One region of the Rhizobium sp. 62_C5_N11_2 genome, then DNA from elsewhere that is predicted to be linked to it. Evidence: riboswitches for the same ligand, from Rfam matches in the RefSeq annotation. Region 1 holds a riboswitch; each other region holds the start of a gene.
The links. A riboswitch is a leader RNA that binds a small molecule or an ion and turns the genes downstream of it on or off. The one in region 1 is predicted to bind thiamine pyrophosphate.

Region 1 (3,203 bases):
GCGGGGGCATGGGTCTGTCTCCTTGTTGAGGGGTTGGGCGGATGCGCATCAGGATGCCAGCGCGCGCTGCTGGCTGAGGCAGCTCATGAAGCCGTCTCGAAGCATCGCGTCGTCGAGGTTCCTGCCGATGAAGACGATTTCGTTGAGCCGCTTTTCCGATGGCCCCCAGGCCTTTCCGGGGCGTCCTTCAAGCGTCATGTGCACGCCGTGAAAGACATAGCGGCGCTGCTCGCCGTGGAGATTCAGCACGCCCTTCATGCGGAAGAGGTCCGTGCCGATCTCCTGAGCCAGGCGATTGAGCCAGACGTTCAGCGCCGCTGGATCGAGCGGGCCGAAGTCCTGGATCGCCACGCAACCGATGCTCTGGTCGTGCTCGTGTTCATGGTCCTTGAGAATATCGGGGTCGATAGACAGGATGTTCTTGAGGTCGAAGGCGCCGACGTCGAGCACCGCGGAGAGCTCGACCTTGCAATCCCTCGTCCGGATGATCCGGGCAAGCGGATTGATCCCGCGCAATTGCTGCTCGGTGGCGGCAAGGTCCTCGGCGCTCTCCAGGTCGATCTTGTTGAGCAGCAGCACGTCGGCAAAGCTGATCTGCTCCCTCGCCTCGTCCTGAGAGAGCTGTTGCTTCATATGGCGGGCATCGACGACGGTCACGATCGCATCAAGCTGCAGCCGCCTGGCGAGCGTTTCGTCGAGCAGGAAGGACTGGATAACCGGCGCCGGATCGGCAAGACCCGAAGTCTCGATGATGATGCGGTCGATTGGCCGTCCGGAGCGCAGCAGTTCGCCGATCGCGGCGATGAGATCGCCCCTGACAGTGCAGCAGATGCAGCCATTGTTCAGCTCGATGACCTCGTCCGCCGTCGGCACCACGAGCTTTCCATCGATGCCGACCTCCCCATATTCGTTGACGATCACCGCTACGCTCTCGTTTTCGATTGAGGTGAGCAGGTGATTGAGAAGCGTGGTCTTGCCGGTCCCGAGAAACCCGGTCAGAATTGTCGTCGCAAGCTTTGCCATGCCTCATCCCCTTGCCGTCCGAGCACGCCTCCGCCGTCTCGGCCAAATGACCGGGCTGAAAAGGCGGCTCCGCTGCTGTTTGCTGGTCTGATTACGCCGGAAGCGCCGATCAGACGAGGAGAATTACACTTGCAATACCGTCACGAGGCAAGAGACCTGATGTTTCATATTCGGCCAAATAAACCGCAGATTCTGCCAAAATGATGAGCTTTTTGATTTTTGATTAAAAACTGATCATACCGTCTAATTATTGATCTTATTGCCCCTTTCCCGATCATTGACAGGATGGGCATGAAAAACAGTCTGGTTTGCGCAGCTTTGGCGAGGGACGCCATGCGCAAGTTGGCTTTTCGAGGGCATTCTATTGTCGCCGGCGAAAGTGGTGCCGCTAGGGGTGGTCGGGTGACAGCGGATGGGCACCGAGCCGTTGGCGACTGCTTTGCGTTCCTGGAGGTTCTGGCGGGGAATTGGGCCGGCGCTGAGCATGCCACATTCGCTAAACTCCATGAAGCCAGTCAGCCCAGCGGCGCGATGAACAGAACTCAAGCGGTCGGGATATGGGTTCTGAATGGTGCCCTAAGGGCTTGACGGAGCGGCATTTCTCACAATAGCTTAGCCCTATTCACCAGGGGGGTCCCGCCAAGGGGCTGAGATACTGCTGGTCGGATCGGCTTTGGCCGCCCGAGGCGCAGTGACCCGTTGAACCTGATCCAGTTCATACTGGCGTAGGGACGGTGCGGGCGCTGCGGCAGCGAGGGCGGGTATCCGTCCTTCGGAATCCACGGCGTTTTTTCATCATTCCAACACTGGAACTGGGTCTCCAAACGTCAAAACTTGGAGCCTCGAACCATGAATATTGCAGCCACCAAACTCACTCCGGTCGTCACCACAGGTCCGCTTCCCGCCTCCGCGAAAGTCCTGAAAGCAGGCACCATTCATCCGGATATCCGCGTACCGATGCGTCAGATCGCATTGCATCCGACCTCTGGCGAACCGCCGGTCACTGTCTACGATTCTTCCGGTCCCTACACAGCAGAAGGCGCTGCAATCCGCATCGATGCAGGCTTGCCACGCATGCGCGAAAGCTGGGTTCTTGCTCGCGGCGATGTGGAATCCTATGCCGGCCGCATCGTCAGGCCGGAGGATAACGGCTTTGTTTCCGGCGACCGGCTGACGCCGGAATTCCCCGTTCGCAACCAGCCTTTCAAGGCGAAGGCGGGGAGGGCCGTTACCCAGCTCGCCTATGCGCGGGCCGGCATCGTAACGCCGGAGATGGAATTCATCGCCATTCGCGAAAACCTCGGCCGAGAGGCGGCCAAGGATGCTCTCATCCGCGACGGCGAAAGTTTTGGGGCCCATATCCCTGACTATGTCACGCCCGAATTCGTCCGCCAGGAAATCGCTGCCGGTCGGGCAATCATTCCCGCCAATATCAACCACCCGGAACTGGAGCCGATGATCATCGGTCGCAATTTTCTGGTAAAGATCAATGCCAATATCGGCAATTCGGCTGTCACCTCGTCGATGGAGGAGGAAGTCGAAAAGATGGTCTGGGCCATCCGCTGGGGCGCCGATACGGTCATGGACCTGTCGACAGGCCGAAACATCCACAATATCCGCGAATGGATCATCCGCAATTCGCCGGTGCCGATCGGTACAGTGCCACTCTACCAGGCACTCGAAAAGGTGAACGGCATTGCCGAGGACCTCACCTGGGAGGTCTATCGCGATACGCTGATCGAACAGGCCGAGCAGGGCGTCGACTATTTCACCATCCATGCCGGCGTGCGGCTCGCCTATATCCCGCTGACCGTCAATCGCGTCACCGGCATCGTTTCCCGCGGCGGCTCGATCATGGCCAAGTGGTGTCTGCACCACCACAGGGAGAGTTTTCTCTACGAGCATTTCGAGGAGATCTGCGACATCTGCCGCGCTTACGACGTTTCCTTCTCGCTCGGTGATGGCCTGCGCCCGGGATCGATCGCTGATGCCAATGATGCGGCGCAGTTCGCGGAACTGGAAACGCTCGGCGAGTTAACGAAAATCGCCTGGGCGAAGGATTGCCAGGTGATGATCGAAGGTCCCGGCCATGTGCCGATGCACAAGATCAAGGAAAACATGGACAAGCAGCTTGCGGTCTGCGGCGAGGCGCCCTTTTATACGCTCGGACCGTTAACCAC
Region 2 (3,203 bases), on a different contig from region 1:
TTCGTCGAGGGCCGGCTTCAGCCCTTTCAGCGAGAAACGGATATTGACGTCCTGGCCGTTCATCAGCCGCACCAGCCCTTCAGCACTAGAGCCTTTCTTCAGCGCCGCGGCCGTCTTCGTATCCAGCGCCTGCTGCGCCCAGCATCCGGACTGGTTGCAATTGCGATAGTCGAGTTTGGCGACCGGCTTACCATCGGCTTTGATTGACAGGCCGGAGGGCAGGAAGACGTTGAGCGGCAGAAGGGCGGTCAGCATCAGCCGCGGCTTGCCCTTGTCGCCCTTGCCCTTTTCGCCCTTGCCCTGGGAACCGGCCGGCGAAGCTGCGATCGCCAACGTCAGGATATTGATGGGTTTGCCGTCTTTGGTGACTTGCGCGACCTGGGCGACTTCGCAGGCCTCAGCGCCTGCCGAACCGGTGCAGCGATAATACCAGTCGTCGAATTTCTGGGATTTCATGGTCGGCGCCGGTTGAGCGGGCGCCTGCACCTGTTCCGGTCCTTGATCGGCCGGAACAGGTGATTGCGAAGAAGCCGGGTTGGCACAAGCAATGAATATCAAAACAGGGGCGATAGTCGGACGAGTCCGCTTCATGCCGATTCTCAAAAATTTTCTCATTGAAAATACAACTTCAGGAAGATTTTATTCGCGTGTAAAGCCGTATCGCTACAATCCGTCATTTAGTCAACCTAAGCGTGTCAGCACGGTAAAGTTTCCGTTAGATATTTACTTCACGTTCTGGGAGATTAAGTCTTGCCTTGGCTGAGACTCGCCCTCAACGAATTCGCCAAGAGATTTCAACGCTCGAATAAAACCGATTGGCGAGGACCATGAGACGACGCGCAACTTACGCGAAGCTGTCCACCTGCCCGTTTGCATTGAAAATTCGACAGATGAACGGATAGGGTGAATAATTCCGCACTATCCACACTGCTGCGAAGTCTTGAAAAGATGAGCCTCGTTCCTTCGAAGAAAAGAGCCGCTCCGGCATCTGCGTTTTTCTCGATGCTCCTCACAAATACAGAGATGTATTTTAGAAATTCATTGCACCCACGGTTGCTACTGTTATTCTTCTCGAAAAGGAGAGGACAGCCGCATGGCAAAACGGCAACGACGAGGGCAGCCCGGAACAGAACCCGCAGACGACATTCGGGAAAACCTGGTCAAGACACGAATCGGCGGCGATCTCTCGTCCTTATGAAGGGCAATCCAGACCCATAAATCATCCATAGCCATCGTCGCGCCGCATCGGTCGCATGATTGTCATTTTCGAGGTGACATCAGGCCCGTTCTCTGCGAAAAAGAGCGCGATGAGAGACAGGGGCGTTCGTCGAAAGACGGGCTGAGAAGCACCCTTCGAACCTGAACCGGATAATGCCGGCGGAGGGAGTCGCTCGGGGTCGCGGCTTAGCCCGCACGAACCGCCCCGTGCCCGCCCCCGCCTGAAAGGGGCCATATGCAGACCAGGACCACACCAGGAGCGATGCTGAAGGCGATGCGGGAAAAGCCGCCGCTCGTTCAGTGCATCACCAATTACGTCGCCATGAACATTGCCGCAAATGTTCTGCTTGCATCCGGCGCCTCGCCCGCCATGGTGCACGCCGCTGAGGAAGCCGGCGAATTCGCCGGGATCGCCAGCGCGCTGACAATCAATATCGGCACGCTGTCGACGCAATGGATCGACGGCATGCAGGCGGCGGCGAAGGCCGCGACATCAGCCGGCAAGCCCTGGGTGCTCGATCCGGTCGCGCATTATGCGACGGCTTTCCGCCGCAACGCGGTCGCCGACCTCCTGGCGCTGCGTCCGACCATCATCCGCGGCAACGCCTCCGAAATCATCGCCCTGGCTGGCGGAGAGAGCCGCGGCCAGGGCGTCGACAGCCGCGACCCGGTCGAACAGGCGGAAGGTTCTGCGCGATGGCTGGCTGAGCGTCAGCGGGCGGTCGTCGCCGTCACCGGTGCGGTGGATTTCGTCACCGACGGCGAGAAGGCCGTGCGCATCGAAGGCGGATCGGCGCTGATGCCGCAAGTCACCGCGCTCGGTTGCTCGCTCACCTGCCTCGTCGGCGCCTTTGCCGCGACGGCACCCGAAGACATCTTCGGCGCGACGGTTGCGACACTAGCAACCTTCGCCATCGCCGGCGAAGAGGCCGCACTTGGGGCGGCCGGCCCCGGTTCATTCTCATGGCGTTTCCTCGATGCGTTAGCTGCGCTCGACCCCGAAACGCTTGACGCCAGGGCGAGGATATCGGCGGCATGAAAGCTTTCGACCTTTCGCTCTATCTCGTCCTCGACCCCGATCTGTGCGCCGGGATCGGCATGGTCGAAACGGCGCGACTTGCCGTTGCCGGCGGCGCGACCATGGTGCAACTGCGTGACAAACATGCCGCCACCATCGGGATGATCGAGACCGGCCGCGCCTTGAAACAGGCATTGGAGGGGACCGGCGCCCTGCTCATCGTCAACGACGATGTCGAGGCGGCAATCGCCATCGGCGCCGACGGTCTGCATATCGGCCAGGAAGACATGGATGCACACAAAGCGCGGACGATGATCGGCCCCGACATGATCCTTGGCCTCTCGGTCGAGACCGCGCCGCTCGCCGCCGCCGTTGATCCTGGTCTGGTCGATTATACCGGCGTCGGACCGGTGTTTGCGACACCGACCAAGGCCGACCACAAGCAGCCGATCGGTTTTGACGGTCTTGCCAAGCTGGTGAAGGCCTCGCCGGTGCCATCGGTCGCGATCGGCGGGCTCAAGGCGGATCATGTCGCCCAAGTCTTCGCCGCGGGCGCGAAAGGGCTTGCCGTCGTTTCCGCCATCTGCGGCACGCCAGACCCTGAAGCTGCCACGCGCCGCATCGCCGCAGAAATCCGAAAGGCCCGTGCATGATCCGCAACGTTCTCTCGATCGCCGGCTCCGATCCCTCCGGTGGCGCCGGCATCCAGGCCGATCTCAAGGCCTTTTCCGCCCGCGGCGTCTACGGCATGGCGGTGCTGACCGCGTTGACGGCGCAGAACACGCAAGGTGTCAGCGGTGTGCATCTGGTGCCGCCGCAATTCGTCGCCGACCAGATCAATGCCGTCTTTGCCGATGTCCGCGTCGATGCCGTCAAGATCGGCATGATCGCCAATGCCGGCATCGCCGACGCCGTTGCCGGTGCGCTGACTGACCACCGCGACATTCCGATCGTCATCGATCCTGTC
Region 3 (3,203 bases), on a different contig from region 1:
GGAAAACATCGCGCGCCATCTTCGCCGTCAGCACAGCCTCCTGCACGCTGTGGCATCCGGCCGTGTTGGGAAGCACGCGCACATCAAGCTCGCGGATCAGCTCAAAGAAGGCGCCGCCCGCCTTGCCGCCGACGGCCTCGCGCCGAAGCGAAACAGTTACAATTTCGGTCTTCGATCGTCTCACTGCTTCCGCAAGCACGGCCGGAGACGGGTAGCGGGCGGTGCCAAGCAGCAGCCGGGAATGGACCTCGACGCTGTAAAGTTTCAGCATCTTAGCCTCCTTGCATCGGTGAGAGAATTTCAATGCGGTCGCGCTCGCCAAGCATGAAATCGACGCGATCCTCGCGGTGTACCAGTTCGCCGTTCACCGCGGTTGCGAGCCACCCGCCTTCGTAGTCCAGAGCGAGAAGCAGATCTGCGAGCGTCGCGGCCGCGACCTGTTGTTCCTCGCCATTGATGATGAAGGTCATGGCGCCCTCCTTTCCGTTTGTTCTGTTAGAAGAAGCCGCGCCACCTCTCCGGCCATGGCCGGCGCCAGCAAAAAGCCATGGCGATAGAGGCCGTTGACATGGAGGGTGTGTTTCTCCTGCGTCACGCGCGGTAGATTATCGGGATAAGCGGGCCGCACGCCTGCGCCTGTTTCCGTGACGCGTGCCTCGCCGAAGGCGGGATGCATCGCATAGGCAGCATTCAGCAACTCCATCAGCGAACGCGCGGTAATCGGCCCCGCATCGTCACTTTCGATCATCGTCGCACCGACCATGAAGCAGTTCTTTTCGCGCGGCACGATATAGATCGGGTGGCGCGGATGCAGCAGGCGGACGGGGCGAGAAAGGCTGACCTCGCGCGTTTCGACGCAGAGCATCTCGCCTCGAACACCACGCAATTCGGGCAGTTGGCCAATCTGGGCGGCACCGGTGCAGTCGATCACCCGGTCATAATGGGCAACGTTCGCATTGCCCGTGACGCCGAACACGAGAAGCACGCGGGCGTTCTCCAGTCCTGCCGCAAGTCCCGAGAGCGCCTGCCGTGGATCGAGGTGCGCTTCCTGCCGGAAGAACAACGCCCTGCGGAAGCGGCCGGCGAGATCAGGCTCCAGAGCTGCGATCGCCGCCTCGTCCAGCCATTCCCATCCGCTTGTGCGGCGGGAAAAGCGGTCCAGCTCGGCGGTATCTCGCCCACCCGCGACCACCAGCGTTCCTCGGCGTTTGACGTGGCCGGGCAATGCTGCCTCCCACCAATCGGCGGCATTACGACCGAGCGTCAGCACCGGTTCCTCCGCACTTTCCCGTTCGCACCACGGGGCGAGCATGCCGCCGGCAAGGCCGGAGGCGCCGCCCCCGACCTTGTCGGCCAGCTCCGTAAGGGTGACGCGGAAGCCTTGGCGATAAAGCTGCCAGGCCACGGTGAGGCCGGCAACGCCGGCCCCCTTGACAAGAACGCGCATGGTCATCCTCCAATCGGTATTTTAGCGGCCTCTACGACCGACATGTAAAGTTCGCCGCCCTGTCGGTATTTCGCCGCCATCGCGTCCAGCCCCTCCTTCTGCGCCTCGGCGCGGATGTTGTGCGATATGCGCATCGAGCAGAAATGCGCCACCTTGTGCGCTTCCTTCGGCAAGGTCTCGTCACGGTAGCTGCGGGCGGTGTCGGGATGGGAGGAATCATAGACGACGAAAGGCGGCTCGCCGGCGGTCGGATGGACGCTGATTCCGCGCATCGGCACGCGGACATGACTGTGGATAACTCCCGGTATGGATCTTCCGCGACACTGGCAGCGGGCCGGTGGTGACGGTTGGGGTGAAGTTTTTTGCGGCAATGTCATAGTTTGAGGCTCCAAATTGAAAGTTGGAGACCCAGTCAGCCGGAATGATGAAAAGACGCCGGCATGGATTCCACGCGTGAATCCGAAGCCTTGGAGCGCTTGCACCGTCCCTACGCCAGTATGAACTGGATCAGGTTCAACGGGTCACTGCGCCACAACAAGCAACACCTTATTGTTCAGCAGTATCTCAGCCCCTTGCCGGGCCCCCCTGGTGAATGCCGCCATGAAAGACCGGAGCTGCCCTTCTGTCAAGCAAGGCCTAATGCATATTTTTCTTGCTCGTCAAGCATGACGGCTTCCCGTCTAAAATCGCCGTTGAAACCGGAAGTCTCCGTGCCTCCGCTAATTGCATTTCACAAGCGCGATATGCGCGCCGCAATAGGAACCTAACTGGCGGATATTCGCCACCTCCACCGAGGCGAGAAATGCCGGGCCCGCCCGTTCCTTAAGACAGGTTCCTTCGGCCCGCGAAGGTGCTTAGCTTTGTCGATTGCGCAGGCTCTCAGTGCGCGAGCGCTTCCGCCACCCGAATCCCACCGGCTGGATCCGAATCGACCCCACAAGCAGCGCGATCACGCCGTCCCCGACGATCCATTATGCGATCTTCGTCCAAAACGTGAGCTCCATAGCAACAAGCCGGAGCGCTGGCCTCGAAATCGCGCCGTGCCACGACGTAGGAACGTCCTGAGCGGAAGCGGATGTCGACTGTCCTCTAGAGCCAATATCGGTTTCTCGGGGGAAGCTTCATGCGGTCGAGGCCTCATTTTTTTGGATATGGTACGCGCGTTGTACTATCGTGGCGGGAAATCCGGAGAGGGGCATGCAATATGGCCAAAGGTTGGTGCTGTGAGCAGCACCTCGGCTGATCATCGGGGCTGCCGCAGTAGGCGCTTCGGGCGGTATAGCCATTGCAGACTTCGAAATTCCTGAACTGCTAATCGCCGCGCTGTTTGAGGGCGTTATCATTGGCATGGCCGTTGAGCAGTTCCTAGCTACGATGAGCAAACAGGCTTGGCGGGAGAAAAACAGATGGCGCTCGGAGGAAACGCGCTGGAATGAGCGTGCCGTACTCGGACCCTGGCTTAAGACACCAGCTGCGGAGCCATTACGGCCGGTCGACGCCGCGGATCAACTCCGTATCGTGATGCGCTCGAAGTTCACCATCCAGCCATTGCTGAACAAGAGGGGAGCCCGGGTAGGTTTCGCATTCGTAACGTGAGCACTAATTTCAAGCTGAGGCTGAACATCAATGATCAAGCGATGACGCGGAACGTTGCATCAGGACAGTGGTTACGCTGGTTCGCTGCCAAGGCGGTTGGTTCATCTGCTGGTTCTTAGCTCTCTACCGGTCGACTTTCTCCGCTGCTTCAAGCGAAAAT
Region 4 (3,203 bases), on a different contig from region 1:
GGGCATCAGCGCATCGCGTTGCGGCATGAAGGCGAAGGAATGCGGCGCCTGTTCCAGCGGCACGCCCTTAAAAAGCATGGTGCCGGCATCGGGGCGCAGTGCCTGGGTCAGCAGTCGCAGCACCGTCGATTTTCCGGAGCCGGACGGGCCGACGATCGAAACGAACTCGCCGTCTGCGACGGCGAGCGAAATATCGCCGAGCACCTTCATGCCGTCGAAGGACTTCGAGATATTGTGCAGTTCAACCATTGTATCGCTCATCGGCGCCGCTCCGCGGTTGGCTGCCAGGGCATGACGAGGCGCTGGATCAATAGCGTCGCTCCGAAGAGGCAGAGTGTCAGAACGGCGCTGATGACGACGGCGGCGAGCACGAGATCGGGACGGAAATTGTTCTTGGCGTTGAGGATATAGATGCCGAGGCCGCGGGCGGCGCCGGCATATTCGGCAAAGATCGCGCCGACGACAGCATAGGTGATCGAGATCCGCAGGCCGGCGAAGAAATAGGGCAGCGAGGAGGGAAGCCGTGCCAGGCGGAAAATGCGCCAGCGGCTCGCCTTCATCGAATTCAGCAATTCGGCGATGTCGCGGTCAGTCGATTCATAGCCCTGCAGCAAGGCGACGAGCAGCGGGAAGAAGGTGACGAGCGCCACCAGCAGGATCTTCGGCAACAGGCCGAAGCCGAACCAGAGGACGACGAGGGGCGCGATCGCCACCAGCGGCAGGGTCTGGCTGGCGATGAAGATCGGCAGCAATGCCCGGCGCATGAAGGGCACGAAATCCATGAGGATCGAGGCGGCGAAGGCGAAGGCCAGCGACAGCGCGAAACCTCCGAGTGTCGCGCCGAGCGTCGGCCAGGTGTTTGATATCAGCGCCTCGCGGTTCAGCCAGCCCTGGATGACGATGCGCGAAGGCGCCGGCAGGATGGAAGCTTTGATACCGGAAAGATCGACATAGAGTTCCCATGCCGCCAAAAAGACGCAGCCGGCCAGCAAGGCGGGTATGCCCCGGTAGAGAGCGGCGCGGAGCGCGGCAAGGCGCGAAGCCGATGGTTGTGGCAGTGTCATCAGCGTTCGATTTCAGGCTTTCGTCGGGCTATTGGCAGACGCCGTGATGTCGAGGGTAACATGTCCCTCGGGGTCGCCGAAGCGATAGAAGGCCTCACGAATGGTTGCGAAGACGGCACCGGCATCGCCAGAAAGCCTGGTGCAGAAATTCTTGGCACGGTCGAAGGTGCCAGAGCGCTTCAGGAAGTCGATGCAGCCATAAATCTCGTCCATATGGGTACCGGTTCCCATGACGTAGAGCGAGAATTGCGCAGCGGTCGGCTGGCCGGTCTCGGTGGTGGTTTCAACGGCGGCAAGTGCGGCTGTCATACGCTCGGCAAGCGGCTCCGCCTGACCGAGGGAGGGGTTGACGCCGCAGATGGCGTCGTCAGGCTCGCCGGGGCAGCCGCGTGAAACGGCGGCTGACAGGACGCAATGCTCGCCGGTCTTTGCGGCGGCGACGAAAAGATCGTGCATGGCGGCGAAGAGAATGTCAGGCGGGCCGACCAGCAGTGTGGAGATGTCATCGGTCTCGATGCGCAGCCGGTCGCGATAGGGGTCGAGCGCCTTGACGGCATCAAGAATGATGCCGACGAAATTGCCGGACATCGGATAGAGTGACACCTGTGCGCCTGAGAACATCTGAACCTCGCTCCGCTGGCATTACCCAGATCAGCTTTGAAGGGTCCAGAGGCTTGCACCTCACATCTCAGCCCCGGCGATACGGAGCTCCCCTGTTATTTGCGCGGAAACTATCACCGGGGTTTCCTCCCCGCAACAGCAAAATTGCGAACCCGTCTGCGCGGTCGGGATGGACCTGATGCGACGGGAAACACCCGGACGGAGGTCCTGTCCGGGTGTTCCCAATGGTTCCGTACCTGCCGGGAACGGAACCGGAGCTCTCTGCCTCAGGCGGCTAGCGCATAACCCCGAAAATCGGAATCGATTTTCGGAAAGGATTATGCGCAGATTCAAAGTAATAGAGCGTCCTTAGCGCGTCCGAAAAGACGCGCGGCGCTCTGTGTCGGTATAGGGACGATCGCTGCGGGCAGTGACGAGCGCCTGCGTCCACCATTCCAGCCTCGCCATCATCCGATCGAGCAAACGCATTGCGTCGGCGGGATTGTCGAGCCGCCCGTCTGTGTCGAAGCGGTTCCAAGGTGCGGCAAAGCTGACCGAATCGCGGATCGTCACGGCGTGGAGTTCGGCAAAGACGAGCCGCAGTTGTTCGACGGCGCGCAGGCCGCCAGATATGCCGCCATAGGAAACGAAGGCGACCGGCTTGCCCTGCCAGGGCTCGAAGAAGAAATCGATGATCGACTTCAACGAGGCGGTGAAGCTGTGATTGTATTCCGGCGTGACGATGATGAAGGCGTCGGCCATGCCAAGCCGTCCGGCGAGCCTGTCGATTTCGGGGTGCGTCATGTCACGGTTGGCCGGCAGCGCGAAATCCAGCGGGTCGATGATGTCGATATCAAATTGCGGGAAGCGGACGAGCTCCTGCGTCAGCCATTTGACCACCCGGTCGCAGATGCGGCCCTCTCTCGTGCTCCCATAGATGACAGCCAGCCTGGTGGGTGTTTTCACGCGTCGCTCCTTGTTGCGATTGGACTTTACGATTGCAGGAGCCAAGGTTATAAAACCTCAACTAATATTGAGGTCAAGAGGTGATGGATACAATTCCTGCGGCGCCGCTCGGCAAGCTCCTGACGGTCGGTGAAGTGGCAGAGCGCAGCGGCCTGGCCGTCTCGGCGCTGCATTTTTACGAGACCAAGGGGCTGATCTCGAGCATCCGCTCCCGCGGCAACCAGCGGCGCTATGGCCGCGATGTGCTGCGCCGGCTCGGCATCATCAAGGTGGCGCAGCGTGTTGGCATTCCGCTTTCGGAAATCCAGGCGGCGTTCGAGTCCCTGCCGCAGGGACGCACGCCGACCGTCGCCGACTGGCAGACGCTGTCGGCGCGCTGGAAGGATGATCTCGACGCGCGAATCAGGCGGCTTAGCCTGCTGCGCGACCGTCTGACAGGTTGCATCGGCTGCGGCTGCCTGTCGATCGAAAGCTGTCCGTTGCGCAATCCCTGCGACCGGCTCGGCAGGGAGGGGCCAGGCGCGCGGCTTCTGGAGACCGAAAACTAAAAGGCTGGAACTTCTTGGGAAGAGC

Region 2: linked by a shared signal. The riboswitch ahead of thiM (hydroxyethylthiazole kinase) and the one ahead of thiC (phosphomethylpyrimidine synthase ThiC) in region 1 are both predicted to bind thiamine pyrophosphate.
Region 3: linked by a shared signal. The riboswitch ahead of AB8B31_RS32110 (phosphomethylpyrimidine synthase ThiC) and the one ahead of thiC (phosphomethylpyrimidine synthase ThiC) in region 1 are both predicted to bind thiamine pyrophosphate.
Region 4: linked by a shared signal. The riboswitch ahead of AB8B31_RS19965 (YkoF family thiamine/hydroxymethylpyrimidine-binding protein) and the one ahead of thiC (phosphomethylpyrimidine synthase ThiC) in region 1 are both predicted to bind thiamine pyrophosphate.

Annotation. Positions count from the first base shown of each region.
Region 1 is NZ_JBPWPW010000002.1:636,313-639,515, forward strand. It holds gene AB8B31_RS26600 (DUF1097 domain-containing protein) at 1-10, opposite strand, end outside; gene AB8B31_RS26605 (CobW family GTP-binding protein) at 49-1,023, opposite strand; TPP riboswitch at 1,641-1,773, shown strand; gene thiC (phosphomethylpyrimidine synthase ThiC) at 1,873-3,203, shown strand, end outside.
Region 2 is NZ_JBPWPW010000003.1:342,583-345,785, reverse strand. It holds gene AB8B31_RS30715 (invasion associated locus B family protein) at 1-615, opposite strand, end outside; TPP riboswitch at 1,307-1,403, shown strand; gene thiM (hydroxyethylthiazole kinase) at 1,454-2,257, shown strand; gene thiE (thiamine phosphate synthase) at 2,254-2,889, shown strand; gene thiD (bifunctional hydroxymethylpyrimidine kinase/phosphomethylpyrimidine kinase) at 2,886-3,203, shown strand, end outside.
Region 3 is NZ_JBPWPW010000004.1:79,114-82,316, reverse strand. It holds gene AB8B31_RS32125 (thiazole synthase) at 1-271, opposite strand, end outside; gene thiS (sulfur carrier protein ThiS) at 273-470, opposite strand; gene thiO (glycine oxidase ThiO) at 467-1,447, opposite strand; partial or broken gene AB8B31_RS32110 (phosphomethylpyrimidine synthase ThiC) at 1,450-1,662, opposite strand; TPP riboswitch at 1,914-2,044, opposite strand; partial or broken gene AB8B31_RS32105 (DUF2726 domain-containing protein) at 2,687-3,022, shown strand; gene AB8B31_RS32100 (hypothetical protein) at 3,167-3,203, opposite strand, start outside.
Region 4 is NZ_JBPWPW010000001.1:4,058,338-4,061,540, reverse strand. It holds gene AB8B31_RS19975 (ABC transporter ATP-binding protein) at 1-261, opposite strand, end outside; gene AB8B31_RS19970 (ABC transporter permease) at 258-1,064, opposite strand; gene AB8B31_RS19965 (YkoF family thiamine/hydroxymethylpyrimidine-binding protein) at 1,077-1,685, opposite strand; TPP riboswitch at 1,676-1,789, opposite strand; gene AB8B31_RS19960 (NADPH-dependent FMN reductase) at 2,034-2,630, opposite strand; gene soxR (redox-sensitive transcriptional activator SoxR) at 2,714-3,178, shown strand.